One region of the Micromonospora sp. SCSIO 07396 genome, then DNA from elsewhere that is predicted to be linked to it. Evidence: riboswitches for the same ligand, from Rfam matches in the RefSeq annotation. Region 1 holds a riboswitch; the other holds the start of a gene.
The links. Region 1 has a riboswitch for thiamine pyrophosphate ahead of ACWCHM_RS03385 (ECF transporter S component). Riboswitches for the same ligand answer to the same signal wherever they lie in the genome.
Positions count from the first base shown of each region.

Region 2: it holds a riboswitch for thiamine pyrophosphate, as region 1 does, so the genes downstream of both, thiE (thiamine phosphate synthase) here and ACWCHM_RS03385 (ECF transporter S component) in region 1, are expected to answer to the same signal.

Region 1 is NZ_CM132210.1:727,528-734,776, forward strand. It holds gene gndA (NADP-dependent phosphogluconate dehydrogenase) at 1-1,253, opposite strand, end outside; gene ACWCHM_RS03370 (hypothetical protein) at 1,633-1,884, shown strand; gene ACWCHM_RS03375 (energy-coupling factor transporter transmembrane component T family protein) at 2,039-2,839, opposite strand; gene ACWCHM_RS03380 (ABC transporter ATP-binding protein) at 2,892-4,319, opposite strand; gene ACWCHM_RS03385 (ECF transporter S component) at 4,353-4,943, opposite strand; TPP riboswitch at 5,020-5,125, opposite strand; gene ACWCHM_RS03390 (alpha/beta fold hydrolase) at 5,237-6,067, shown strand; gene ACWCHM_RS03395 (DUF6328 family protein) at 6,193-6,696, shown strand; gene ACWCHM_RS03400 (hypothetical protein) at 6,796-6,963, opposite strand; gene ACWCHM_RS03405 (cellulose binding domain-containing protein) at 7,204-7,249, shown strand, end outside.
Region 2 is NZ_CM132210.1:40,985-48,233, reverse strand. It holds gene thiC (phosphomethylpyrimidine synthase ThiC) at 1-349, opposite strand, end outside; gene thiD (bifunctional hydroxymethylpyrimidine kinase/phosphomethylpyrimidine kinase) at 367-1,155, opposite strand; gene ACWCHM_RS00270 (thiamine phosphate synthase) at 1,152-1,853, opposite strand; gene ACWCHM_RS00265 (thiazole synthase) at 1,850-2,620, opposite strand; gene thiS (sulfur carrier protein ThiS) at 2,626-2,826, opposite strand; gene thiO (glycine oxidase ThiO) at 2,837-3,907, opposite strand; gene thiE (thiamine phosphate synthase) at 3,901-4,527, opposite strand; TPP riboswitch at 4,522-4,631, opposite strand; gene ACWCHM_RS00245 (ThuA domain-containing protein) at 4,969-7,249, shown strand, end outside.

The DNA of each region.
Region 1 (7,249 bases):
CGTGCCGAGTCCGCCACCACCCGCCGCCAGCTCGGCACGCCGTCGCTCACCGCTTCGGCGAAGTACGGGGCGACCAGCAGCGTTGGCAGCTCCGGCTGCGAGTCGTACGCCTCCCGGATGCGGTCCAGGAAGCGGGCCCGGATGATGCAGCCGCCCCGCCAGATGGTGGCGGTGCCGCCCAGGTCGATGTCCCAGTGGTACTCGCGGCTGCCGGCCCGGATCTGGTCGAAGCCCTGCGCGTACGCGACGATCTTGCTGGCCAGCAGCGCCCGGCGGACGTCCTCGACGAACGCGTCCCGGTCCTCGACCTGCCACTTCTCGCCCGCGTCGCCGAAGGTGCGGCGGGCCGCCTCACGCTGGCCGGCGTGCCCGGACAGCGACCGGGCGAAGGTCGCCTCGGCGATGCCGGTGATCGGGATGCCCAGGTCGAGGGCGATCTGCACCGTCCAGCGGCCGGTGCCCTTCTGCTCGGCCTGGTCGAGCACCACGTCGACGAACGCCTTGCCGGTGGCGGCGTCGGTGTGCGCCAGCACGTCGGCGGTGATCTCGATGAGGAACGACTCCAGCTCGCCGGTGTTCCACTCCCGGAAGATCTCCGCGATCTCCGCCGGGGTCGCCCCCAGCCCGGCCCGCAGCAGGTCGTACGCCTCGGCGATGAGCTGCATGTCGGCGTACTCGATGCCGTTGTGGACCATCTTGACGAAGTGGCCGGCGCCGTCGGGGCCGACGTGCTGGCAGCACGGGACGCCGTCCACCTGCGCGGCGATCTTCTCGAACATCGGCCCGAGCTTCTGGTAGGACTCCGCCGAGCCGCCCGGCATGATGCTCGGCCCGAGCAGCGCGCCCTCCTCGCCGCCGGAGACGCCGGTGCCGACGAAGTGCAGCCCGTGCTCGCGCAGCGTCTCCTCCCGGCGGCGGGTGTCGGCGAAGTGCGCGTTGCCGGCGTCGACGACGATGTCGCCCTCCTCCAGCAGCGGCACCAGCTCGTCGATGACGGCGTCGGTGGGGGCACCCGCCTTGACCATGACGATCACCGCGCGGGGCCGCTCCAGCGAGCCGACGAAGTCCGCCAGGGACTCCGACGGCACGAAGGTGCCCTCGTCACCGTGCTCGGCGACCAGGCTGCGGGTGCGCTCCGGGGAGCGGTTGTGCACCGCCACGGTGAACCCGTTCCGGGCCAGGTTGCGGGCCAGGTTGCGACCCATCACCGCCAGCCCGGTCACGCCGATCTGCGCCGTCGCCTGTTGCGTCATCTCGTACCCGCCACCTCTCACGTCACCTGTGTGTTGTGAACCTATCGCGCGCCCGCGAGGGCCGGCAGCCGCCGTCCACCCAGTGTCACAGGGTGGTCGCGTGCGCCCGACCGGGGCCACCGCCGTCGGCCGCGCCGAAAAGCGGGTGCGTCGGGTGCGGGGGTCGGTTAGCGTGATGGCATGCGCATCTGACGCCCTTCTCTCCAGAGCCGACCCGCCGCCGAGGCTGCGGGTCCGCGTGCTCGGGCGTCCGCGTCTCCCACTTCTCCCCGCAGGGGATGACCCGTGGCCGGCCGTTCGGAGCAGATCCCGTCCGTCGACCGCCCGCCCGCCGCCCGTGTGGCAGGGCGGCCCTCCGCACCTCGTCAGGAGGCAGCGTATGCCCGCCAAGCGCAGTCCGAAGAAGTCCCGTCGTCCCGTACCGTCCCCGGTGGAGGTGGACGCGTCGGCGCTCGCGGCACTGACCGTGACGCCCGTGCGCCCGGTTCCCCTCGCCGTCGCGTCGTCCCACCCGGACGCCGCCGCCCGGCCGACGCCGCCCCCACCGCCGTCGCGGTCGGGCCGGTCGGTCCGGGCCGGCTCCACCACCGCCCAGGGCCAGAACCGGCGGTACGCCTTCCGCCGCAGCTGACCCGCCTCGGCCGGGTCCCGCTTCGGCCGGGGTCCCGTCCGGGCCGGCGGCCCGTTACCCAGTGAGCCGAAACAGCGGTATCCGAGGGCTCGGATACCGCTGTTTCGGCTCCATTGCATCGGCGGCCTGCCGTTCGGCGTGCCGTGCGGGCGGGTCAGCCGATCAGGGGGCGGAAGGTGCCGAGGAGGACGCTGACCGCGAGGGCACCGCCGGCCAGGACGGCTGCTCCGGCGACGAGCAGCCAGTCGGCCGGGCGGAACACCTGGCGGCGGGCCACCGTACGCGGGGTGCCGGCGTCGAAGCCCCGGGCGTCCATCGCCACCGCCAGCCGGGTGCCGCGCCGGATCGCCCCCACCAGCAGGGCGAACGCCGTGGCGGCGAAGAGCCGCAGCCGGGCCAGCGGGTTACGGCCGGCGTCCACGCCCCGGGCCCGCCGGGCCATGGTCAACATCTGCCACTCCTGGCCGAGCAGCGGCACCAGCCGGAACGCGGCCAGCGCGCCGATCGCGAAACGGGCCGGGGCCTTCGCGTTCTGCACCAGCGCGTCGGCCAGGTCGGTCGGGTCGGTGGTGGCGAACACGATCACCCCGGGCAGCGCGACCGCGAGCATCCGTAACACCAACCCGAGCGCGGTGACCAGCACCCCCGAGGTGACCACCAGCGGCCCGGCGGCCCAGAGCACCGGGCCTGAGCGGTCGGCGGCGAACAGCACCAGGGTGACCAGGATCCCGACGGCACCGGCCAGCAGCGGCCACGCCCGGCGGGCCAGCACCCGGTAGCGGATGCCGAACAGCGGCAGCAGCGCCAGCTCGACGGCGATGGCGACCGCCGGTGCGACCGGGTCGAGGCTGGCGACCAGCACGAACGAGAAGACCAGCCCGGCCGCGAGCTTCGCCACCGGGTTGCGTCGGGCCAGCGGCGCACCGGGCGTCGCGACCGGTTCCAGGCCGATCACGACCGCCCCCACGCCTTCGGGTGGGCGGTGCGGGGGAGCCGGGTGGGGGCGCTCACGGCTGCTCCCGGGCGGGGCGCAGGGTGACCGTCCGGTCGGCGAGCGCGGCGACGAAGTCCCCGTCGTGGGTGACGGTGACCACGCCGTGTCCGGCGTCACGTAGGTCGGCGAAGAGGTCGACCAGCTCACCCCAGGTGCGGCGGTCCTGGCCGAAGGTGGGTTCGTCGCAGATCAGCAGCCGGGGCGCGGTGGCCAGGGCGGTCGCCACGCTGAGCCGCCGGGCCTCCCCACCGGAGAGGGTGTACGGGTTGGCCCCGGCGAGCCGGGTCAGCCGCAGCCGCTCCAGCAACTCGTCCACGGTGGCCCGGACGGCCGGCTCGGGGCGACCCGTGCGGCGCGGACCGAGGGCCAGTTCGTCGCGGACGGTACGGGTGACGAACTGGTGCTCCGGGTCCTGGAAGACCGAACCGATCCGGCCGGCCAGGGCGGGGGCCCGCCACCGGTGCGGGGGCGTGCGGGTGTCCCCGCCGGCCAGGGCGGCGGTGGCGGTCAGCCGGCCGGTCCCGGGGCGGAGCAGGCCGCCGAGCAGCAGCGCGAGGGTGGACTTGCCGGCCCCGTTGGGCCCACGGACGGCGAGCGCCTCGCCGGCGTGTACCACCAGGTCGGTGGGGGCCAGCCGGGGTGGCAGGCCGAGCCGGTCGGCGGTGAGCAACTCCGCGCCGGGCGGGCCGGCGGCCGGCCGGGTCGCGGTGGGGTGGCCGGGCACCCACACCCCCTCGGCGGCGAGCGCGGTCCCGTGCGCGGCGAACACCGCATCCGGTGTCCCGTCGGCCCGGACCCCGCCGCCGGGGGTCAGCACCACCACCCGGTCGACCAGGGGCAGGGCGTCGGCGACCCGGTGTTCGACCAGGACCAGTGTGGTGTCGTGGTCCACCGCGCCGGCCACCGCACCGCGCACCAGCTCGGCCCCGGCCGGGTCGAGGTTGGCGGTCGGCTCGTCGAGCAGCAGCAGCCCCGGCCGCAGCGCCAGCACCCCGGCCAGGGCGAGCCGCTGCTGCTCGCCGCCGGACAGCGCCGCGGTGGGCCGGTCCCGGTGGTACGGGAAACCGACCCGGCGCAGCGCCTCGTCCACCCGGGGCCAGATCTCGTCGCCGGGCACCCCCCGGTTCTCCAGCCCGAACGCGACGTCGTCGCCGCAGCGGGCCATCACCAGCTGGGACTGCGGGTCCTGGAAGACGGTGCCGACCCGTTCGCGGGCCTTGGCCGGGTCGAGGCCGTCGATCTCGACGGTGCCCTCCTGCTCGCCGGAGTCCGCCGGCAGCAGCCCGGCCAGCGCGGCCAGCAGGGTGCTCTTGCCCGCCCCGGACGGCCCCAGCAGCAGCACCCGTTCCCCGTGGTCGATGCGCAGGTCGACCCCGCGTACCGCCCAAGCCCGCCGCCCGGCGTGCCGCCAGCCGAAGCCGACCAGCCGCACCCCGGTCACGCCGGCGACCCCTCCCCGCTCGTCACGGCAGGGTCAGACGAGCGTGCGGTCGCGGGCGGCGGGGAACCTGTCGAGCACCCCGGTCTCGGCCAGCGCCCGGGTCAGGTACCAGCCGCCGACCCCGGCGACGACGGCGGCGCTGAGCACGGTCAGCGCCGCGTACGGCAGGCGGTAGCTGGCCAGGGCGTACTCGGAGTTCCAGACGAAGAAGTCGAACAGGGCGGCGCTCAGCCCGGTCATCGCCCCGGCGAGCACCGCCACCGGCAGCCGGTACGCCCGGTAGCGGAACGCGGCGAAGGCCAGTTCCGCGCCGAGACCCTGGATCAGGCCCTGCACGATGGTGATGCCGCCCCATTCCGCGCCGAGCAGCGCGGAGACGGTGGCGGCGACGGCCTCGCAGAACAGGGCCGCCCCGGGCTTGCGGATGACCAGGCCGCCGAGCACGGCCGGGACGAGCCAGACGCCGTACATCACGGCCTGGCTGGCCGGTGCGGCGGCGAAGGCCGGGTCGGCGGCCTTCCAGACCAGCCCCCAGGCCCAGAAGATGACGCCGAAGGCGACGGCGATCACGGCGGCGACCACGATGTCGATGGTGCGCCACCGGTTGGTGGTGGTGTGCTGCATGTCGGTGCCTCCCAGTCCAGCGATCGAACCAGGAGAAGACGCACGCCGCGCCCGGCGGCAGCCGGACGGCGGCGCGGCTGGAGGTCGACCGAACTCCCTGCGCTGGCATTACCCAGATCAGGTTCGAGGGTCTGCGGGCGGTGCCCGCACTCTCAGCGCTGTGCGCTCCCCTGTCGGATGTGAAGTTGTCTCGGCAGACGCTAGCACCGACCTGCGGCAACGGCCCAGCAGGTCATGGTTCCCGGCATTGCACGCCCGGGCGGGGGCCCGGGCCACTGGGTAGGCTGCCGATCATGCAGGTGAGCGCGCGCGGCCTGACGTTCGACGTACGGGCCGGTGGCCCCGAGGGCGGCGAGGCGGTGCTGCTGCTGCACGGCTTCCCCCAGCACGGTGGGGAGTGGGACGCGGTGACGCCCGCCCTGCACGCCGCCGGGCTGCGCACGTTCGCACCCGACCAGCGGGGTTACTCGCCCGGGGCCCGTCCCGCCGAGGTGGCCGACTACCGGCTGCCGGAGCTGGTCGCCGACGCGGTGGCGGTGCTGGACGCGCTGGGCGTCGACACCGCGCACGTGGTGGGGCACGACTGGGGCGCGGTCGTCGCCTGGGCGCTGGCGGCGGGGCATCCGCAGCGGGTGCGTACCCTCACCGCGGTCTCGGTGCCGCACCCGGCCGCCTTCGGGTACGCGCTGGCCACCGACCGCCGGCAGCGGGCGCGCTCGGCGTACATGGCGTTGTTCCGCCGGGCGGGCCTGGCGGAGAAGGTGCTGCTGGCCGGGCGGGGGGTGGTGCTGCGCCGGCTGCTGTCCGGCGTCGGCGACCCGGCCCGGGTGGCCGGGTACGCCGGGCCGCTGCGGACGCCCGGCGCGTTGACCGGGGCGCTGAACTGGTACCGGGCGATGTCGGGGCGGGACCTGAAGGCGGTCGGCCCGGTGGGCGTGCCGACCAGCTACGTGTGGAGCGACCGGGACGTGGCGATCGGGCGGGCCGCCGCGCAGGCGTGCGTGCGGCACGTCTCGGGGGACTACCGGTTCGTGGTGCTGGGCGGGGTGACCCACTGGATTCCCGACGAGGCGCCGGGCCGGTTGGCCGAGGTGATCCTGGCCCGGGTGCACGGCTCTGCCTGAGGACGCGTGGACGCGGGCCGATCGGGGTTCGTGAATCGGTTTCGGGCGATCGCGGATCGGGCACAGGCGTTGCTGCCGACGGGGGGTGCCCCCGTCGGTCGTACCGTCTGAACCGGAGGTAGCGCGTGTCGAAGGAATCCGAGAAGCAGCGATGGCAACGCAACTTCGCCGATCTGCTCCAGGAGCTGCGGGTCGCCCAGACCGGCGTGCAGATCCTCTTCGCCTTCCTGCTGACCCTGCCGTTCAGTAACGGGTTCACCCGGACCAGCGAGTTCCAGCGGGACGTCTACATCCTGGCCCTGCTGTCCGCCGCCGCGGCCACCGCGATGATCATCTCGCCGGTCGCCTTCCACCGGGCGCTGTTCCGCCAGGGCCGCAAGCCGGAACTGGTCCGCTTCGCGCACCGGATGGCCTCCGGCGGGCTGGCCTTCATGCTGGTCGCGATGGTGAGCGCGGTCCTGCTGATCGCCGACTTCGTGCTCGACACCGGCATCGCCGTGGTGCTCACGGTGATCACCGGCCTGTGGTTCCTGACCTTCTGGGTGATCCTGCCGTTCGCCAGGCGCAACTGGGGTGACGACGACATCGATGACGACGATGACGACCCGGTGGTGCTCAACGGGGACTGATCCCGCCCGTGGGTGGTGGATGCGGTGGGCCGGGGGCCCGTCCGGGCCGACGGTGGCCGGGGCGGGCCCCCGGCCCGTCCGCCGGTCGGGGCCCGCGGGTCAGCGGGCGATGGCCCAGGCCAGCACGGCGGCCAGGATGAGCCCGTTGAGCAGCGCCAGCACCAGGTACGCCTGCGGCGGGATCTTGCGTCCGCGCCGGACGAAGCTGACCAGCACGCCGGCGTACGCCAGCAGCAGCACGGCGATGACGATCAGGAAGTAGAGCACTGCACCACCCTAGACGAGCCGGTTGCGGTGCCCGACGACCGAGCGCGACCACCCGCGGCCCGGTGCGGCGTCGCCCGGCGTGTCGGCCCGACCGGGCGAAGGTGGGAGAGCAGATTAATATCGAGTAACATCGATTTTTGCCTCCTCCCGTCCCGGGTGCGGCCATCGTCGCGGGGCTCGGGCGGCCGTCCAGATGGGGGCGGGCGACGCCGGCCCGGCACCGGCGACTAGGAGCACACCATGAGAGCAGCACGGCGACGTCTCGCCGGACTGGGCGCGATCACCC
Region 2 (7,249 bases), 690 kb from region 1:
GGCCGGCGGCGATCTCGTCGCGCACCAGTTCCGGCGGCAGTCCCTCCCGGATCGCCACGAACTCCATCTCCGGGGTGATCATCCCGGCGCGGGCGTACCAGAGCTGGGTGGGGCGTTTGCCGTCGACGCCGGCCAACGGGCTGCCCGCGCCCCGGGCCGGCGCGACGTCCCCCCGCTCGGCGATCCACGGCCCGCGCAGCGGCGGCAACCCCACCTGCGGGTCCGAGCCGGGGCCCGAGGTGTCGTACAGGCGCAGCGGCGGGTTGTCCCCGGCCAGTTCCACCTCGGCGAACGGCACCCGGACGTCCGGTCGGGACCCCTCGACGTAGACCTTGCGACGTGCCTGCATGACAGCCTCCCTGTTGGTCATCGGGACCAGCCGAAGTGGTCCAGCGGGCCGCGTCCCGCGCCCAGTTCCCAGTCCCGCGCGCCGGTCATCGCGCGGGTGACGTACTCCTTGGCGGTGGCGACCGCGACCGGCACCGGGTCACCGGCGGCCAGCCGGACGGCGATCGCCGCCGAGAACGAGCAGCCGGTGCCGTGGCTGTGCCGGGTGTCCACCCGGGGTGCGCGCAGCAGGGTGGTCGTCCCGCCGCCGGCCAGCACGTCGACCGACTCGCCGGCCGCGTCGACGTCGCCGCCGGTGACCACCACGAACTGCGGGCCGCCGGCCGCCAGGGCCTGCGCCGCCGCGACCATCTCCTCGACCGTGGTCACCGGGCCTCCGGTGAGGGCGGCGGCCTCCGCGCAGTTCGGCGTCGCCACCCGGGCGTACGGCAGCAGCCGCTCGACGGCCGCGACCACCCCGAGCCGGTGTCCGCTGGTGGCGACGAGCACCGGGTCGACGACGAGGTGCGGCAGCCGGCCCGCCTTCGCCGCCTCGGCCACCGCGTCGGCGACCGCCGGGGTGCCGAGCATCCCGGTCTTCACCGCCCGGACCGCGAAGTCGGCGAGCACGCTGTCGAGTTGTTCGGTGACGGTGCGCGGGGGCAGCGGCAGCACGGCGTCCACGCCCCGGGTGTTCTGCGCGGTGACGGCGGTCAGCACGCTGGTCCCGTACGCGCCGAGGGCGGCGAACACCTTCAGGTCGGCCTGGATGCCGGCACCACCCCCCGAGTCGGAGCCGGCGATGGTGAGCACTGTCGTCGGTGTCATGCCCCCTCCTCGGGCCGCGCCCCGCCGACCGGGATACGGTCCGTCGTCCGGCGGGTCGACGGGAAGACGCTGGCGAGGGTGGCGGCGACCTCGGCCGGGTCGGCGGCCCGCATGATCGCGCCGAGCACCGCTACCCCGACCGCGCCCGCCTCGGCACAGGCCGTCACCTGCTGCGGGGTCTCGATGCCACCCAGGGCGAGGACCGGCACCGGGCTGAGCCGGACCAGCCGGCGCAGCCCGTCCGGGTGCAGGGGTGGGCCGTAGCCGGGTTTGCTGCGGGTGGTCCAGACCGGCGAGAGCGTCACGTAGTGCTCGGTGCTGAGCCGGGCCAACTCCGCAGCGTCGTGACAGGACCGCCCGACGAGCCGCAGGGCAGGCGGCGGGTACGGCCCGGCCGCCGGCAGATGCACCGCCCCACCGGCACCGCCCGGGTCCGGGCCGAGCGGGTCGGAGCCGTCCGAGCCGTCGTCCAGCGGGTCAGGGCCGGCGACGATCAGGGTGCCGTCGACCTGCGTCAGGGCGGCCCGCAGGTCGACGGCGAGCGCGGCCCGGTCGGCGCGGGGCAGGTCCTTCTCCCGCAGCACCACCCACCGCACGCCGCCGCGCACCGCCCCCGCGACCACGTCGACGAGGTCCCCGCGCGCCGTCCGCCGGTCGGTCAGCAGCACCAGCCCGCGCGGGGCGGCGGGGCGGGTCACAGGTCGGGTCTTCCGTCGTCGGGGGTGGAGGCGAGGGCGTGGAAGCGCCGGGGGATCCGCCCGGCGGTGTACGCGAGCCGCCCGGCCCGTACGCCGTACCGCATGGCGGTGGCCATCGCCGTCGGGTCGGCGGCCCGGGTGACGGCGCTGGCCAGCAGCACCCCGTCGCAGCCCAGTTCCATGGCGAGCGCCGCGTCGGAGGCGGTGCCGATCCCGGCGTCGAGGATCACCGGCACGTCGACGCTCTGCCGGATCAGCCGGATGTGGTGCGGGTTGGTGATCCCCAGTCCGGAACCGATCGGCGCACCCGCCGGCATCACCGCCGCGCAGCCGACGTCGGCCAGCCGACGGGCCAGCACCGGGTCGTCGGAGGTGTACGGCAGCACGACGAACCCGTCGGCGACGAGTTCCTCGGCGGCCCGCAGCAGCTCCACCCCGTCCGGGAGCAGGGTGCGTTCGTCGCCGATCACCTCCAGCTTCACCCAGTCGGTGTCGAACGCCTCCCGGGCCAGCCGGGCGACCTTGACCGCCTCGGCGGCGGTGTAGCAGCCGGCGGTGTTGGGCAGCAGCCGCACCGCGCACCTGTCGAGCAGGTCGAGCAGGCCACCGGCGGTGCCGGGGGCGGTGTCGACCCGACGCAGGGCGAGGGTGACCAGTCCGGTGCCGGAGGCCCGGACCGCCTGTTCCAGCACGTGCAGGTTGGCCGCGCCGCCGGTGCCGAGGATGAGCCGGGAGGGCAAAGTCTGTCCGGCGATGGTGAGGGGCATCCGGGTCACCCGCCCTGGGCGGCGCTGAGCACCTCGACCCGGTCGCCGTCGCGCAGCACGGTGGCCGGCCAGCCGCCCCGGGGGACCACCTCGCCGTTGACCGCGACGGCGATTCCGCGCCGCTGCCCGGTGACCGTGGCGACGAGGTCCGCGACGGTCGTGCCGCCGGCCAGCTCGCGTCCGACACCGTTGACGATCAGTCGCACGTTGTCCTCCTCAGTGGAACCGGTCGGCGGTGAAGGGGGTGAGTAGCGGGTCCGGCCGACCGGTGACGATCAGGTCGGTGATCAGGTCGGCGGTGACCGGGGTGAGCACGATGCCGTGCCGGTGGTGGCCGGTGGCGGCGAGCACGCCGGGTCGGTCGGGCAGCGGGCCGAGGATCGGCGCGTTGTCCGGGGTGCCGGGGCGCAGCCCGGCGGTCGCCTCGGTCAGCGCGTACTCGGCGAGTTCGGGGACGAGGTCGACGGCGGCGCGGAGCAGGCGCAGCACCGCCCCGGCGGTCACCTCGGTGTCGGTGCGTTCCTCGACGGTCGCCCCGAGCACCACCTCGCCGTCGTCGCGGGGGACGAGGTAGACCGACTCGCCGTCGGCGTACCCCCGGATGACGTGCCGGAAGCCGGGCGGGCGGTGGTCGGGCGCGCGTAGCCGCAGCACCTGGCCCTTGACCGGGCGGACCGGCAGCCCGGTCAGCGCGGCGGCGCCGCAGCCGGCGGCGACCACGACGACCGGCGCGTCGAGGTCGGCCAGTCGGGTCACCGCGCCGGGCAGCAGGGTCGCCCCGGCCCGTTCGGCGGCGACCCGCAGCGCGTCGACCAGCCGGCGCGGGTCGACCTGGTGGTCGCCGGGGGCGACCGCGCCGCCGCGCAGCCGGGGGGTCAGCGCCGGTTCGCGTTCGCGCAGCTGCGAGGGCCGCAGCGCGCTGATCGGGAGCCCCAACCCCTGCTGGTACGACCAGAGCCGGCGCGCCTCGGCCAGGTCGTCCCCGGTCAGCCCGACGACGATGGTGCCGTCGGTGCGGTGGCCGAACTCGCGGCCGGTGGCTTCGGTCAGTTCGGCGGCGAAGCCCGGCCAGCGGGCGGCGGACGCGGTGAGCAGCCCGGTCAGCTCCCGTTCCCCGAAGTACGCCTCGGCGACCGGGGCGAGCATCCCGGCGGCGACCCGGGACGCGCCGGAGCCGGGGGCCGGGTCGTGCACGGACACCCGCAGGCCCCGGGTGGCGCAGCGCCAGGCGATCGCCAACCCGACCGGCCCCGCGCCCACGACGGCGACGTCGGGCCGGGTCAGCACGTCAGCGCCGCGATCAGTGCGGCGGTGGCCCGACCCGGGTCGGCGACGGTGGACAGCGCCCCGACGACCGCCACCCCGTAGGCGCCTGCGGTCCGCAGCGCCGGCACCGTGGCGGCGGTGACCCCGCCGATGGCGATCACCGGCACGGCGACGGCGGCGACGACGGCGTGGATGCCGGCGGGGCCGATCGGGTCGGGCAGGCCGGTCTTGGTGGCGGTGGGATGGCACGGGCCGACGCCCAGGTAGCCGGCCCCGGCGGCGACGGCCCGGGCGGCGGCGTCCGGTTCCCGGGCGGTCGCGCCGAGCACGGCGGCGGGGCCGAGGACCCGGCGGGCCGCCGCGACGGGCAGGTCGTCCGCGCCGACGTGGCCGCCGTGGGCGTCCACCGCGAGGGCGACGTGCAGCCGGTCGTTGACCAGGCAGGTCGCCTCGTACGGCACGCAGAGCGCGCGTACCCGTCGGGCCAGGTCGTACGCCTGCCGGTCGGTGGTGTCGTCGGTCACCCGGACCTGGACGACGAGGTCGGCGCGGGCCACCGGGAGGGCGGCCCGCACGACGGCGAGCGGGTCGCACCCGGGGCGGGTGTCGGTGATCAGATGCAGTCGGCCGAGGGACGGCACGGCAACTCTCCTCCCTGCGCCGGCATTACCCGGATCAGGTTCGACGGTCGGGGGCTCTCAGCCCCCCTCTCAGCCCGGTGTACCGGGCTCCCGTGGGTCACGTGCCTGTGACCGTACGACAGATCCGCTGATCCGCCAAGGGGTGTTAGATTGATCCATGACCATCGATGCATACGGTTGTGGGCTTGTATCCACATAAGCCGGAAAAGCGAGTCGCCGATACCGAATCGTTACATGCTCATGCCTTGCCGGAAACCAATCCAGCGGCGCTAATTTGTTCAACCGATCGACATTATTCAGGTGCGGAGCCTCGGCGTGGCCCGCACCTGATCGCCACTGGTGCGGACCTCGGCGGGCCCACACCGATCCGACCGGGGACGGTCTGCGGCGAGTCGTCCCCATGCCCCCACCACTGTCCAGCACGGACAAAAGGAGCATGGAGTGTCTCCATCCCGCCATCGCCGCGCACGTCGCGGCCCACTGGGTGCCGGTCTACTGGCCCTCTCCCTACTTGCCGGCGGCCTGATCGGCGGCACCGCCGCCCAGGCCGCTCCCGCCGCGGCGGCCCTGCCACAGGCCGCACCGGCACCGGCGGCAGCCGCCGCCGAACCCTTCTCGGTCCTGGTCTTCTCCAAGACCGCCGGATTCCGGCACGACGCCATCCCGGCCGGCATCGCCGCGATCCAGAAGCTCGGCACCGAGAACGGCTTCACCGTCGACACCACCGAGGACGGAGCCGCCTTCAACGACACCAACCTGGCCAAGTACCAGGCGGTGATCTGGCTCTCCACCACCGGTGACGTGCTCGACGCCACCCAGCAGGCCGCGTTCGAGCGCTACATCAAGGCCGGCGGCGGCTACGCGGGCGTGCACGCCGCCTCCGACACCGAGTACGACTGGGCCTGGTACGGCAACCTGGTCGGCGCGTACTTCTCCGGCCACCCCGCCAACCAGCAGGCCACCGTCAAGGTCGAGGACCCCGCGCACCCGTCGACCGCCGACCTGCCGGACCGCTGGTCCCGGTTCGACGAGTGGTACAACTTCCGCACCAACCCGCGCTCCAAGGTGCACGTGCTGGCCAGCCTGGACGAGAAGTCCTACAGCCCGGGTGCCGGCGCGATGGGCGCCGACCACCCCACCGCCTGGTGCCAGGACTACGACGGCGGTCGCTCCTGGTACACCGGCGGCGGCCACACCCAGGCGTCGTACACCGAGCCGGAGTTCCTCAGCCACCTGCTCGGCGGCATCCGCACCGCGGCCGGCGTCGAGAACGCCGACTGCGGCGCCACCAAGACCGCGAACTTCGAGAAGGTCACCCTCGACAGCAACACCAACAACCCGATGGAGCTGGACATCGCTCCCGACGGCCGGGTGTTCTACGCCGAGCGCGACGGCCGGGTGCAGATCGTGAAGCCGGACACCGGCAACACGGTCACCGCGACCCGGCTGGACGTCTTCACCGGCAACGAGGACGGCCTGCTCGGGTTGCGCCTCGACCCGGACTTCACCACCAACAAGTGGATCTACCTGTACTACGCACCGGCCGGTGGCGCCCCGCGCAACTACCTGTCCCGGTTCACCGTCAACGGTGACACCATCGACAAGGCCACCGAGAAGGTCGTGCTCCAGGTCGACACCCAGCGCAACACCTGCTGCCACGCCGGCGGCAGCATGACCTTCGACTCGCAGGGCAACCTCTACCTGGCCACCGGCGACAACACCAACCCGTTCGAGTCCAGCGCCTTCACCCCGATCGACGAGCGGGCCGGCCGGCAGGACTACGACGCGCAGCGCAGCGCCGGCAACACCAACGACCTGCGCGGCAAGGTGATCCGGATCCACCCGGAGGACGACGGCACCTACACCGTCCCGGCGGGCAACCTGTTCGCCCCGGGCACCGCGAAGACCCGTCCCGAGATCTTCGGCATGGGCTTCCGTAACCCGTTCCGGATCGGCGTCGACCAGAAGACCGACACCCTGTATGTGGCCGACTACGGGCCGGACGCCTCGGCGGCCAACCCGAACCGGGGCCCCGAGGGCCTGGTGGAGTGGAACATCGTCGCCACGGCCGGCAACTACGGCTGGCCGTACTGCACCGGCAACAACAAGGCGTACAACGACTACACCTTCCCGTCCGGGCCGAGCGGGGCGAAGTTCGACTGCGCCGCGCCGGTCAACGACTCGCCCAACAACACCGGCCTGACCAACCTGCCGCCGGCCATCGCGGCGACGGTGGACTACGGCTACGCCGGCGACCCGCGCTTCCCCGAGATCGGCGGCGGCGGCGCCCCGATGGGCGGCCCGGTCTACCGCTACGACGCCGACAGCACGTCGAGCCGCAAGTGGCCGGCGTACTACGACGGCAAGGCGCTGCTCGGCGAGTGGAACCAGTCGAAGATGTACACGATGCAGGTCAGCGAGGACGGCAAGACGCTGGTCGACATCAACCAGTTGCTCACCGGCATGCCGATGATCCGCCCGATGGACTTCGAGTTCGGCCCGGACGGCGCGCTCTACATGATCGAGTGGGGCACCGGGTTCGGCGGCAACAACGACGACTCCGGGGTCTACCGGATCGACTACACCGCCGGTGACCGCGCCCCCATCGCCGAGGCCAGCGCCGACCCCACCTCCGGGGCCGCGCCGCTGACCGTGAACTTCTCCAGCGCCGGGTCCCGTGACCCGGACGGCGGCACGCTGACCTACGCGTGGAAGTTCGGTG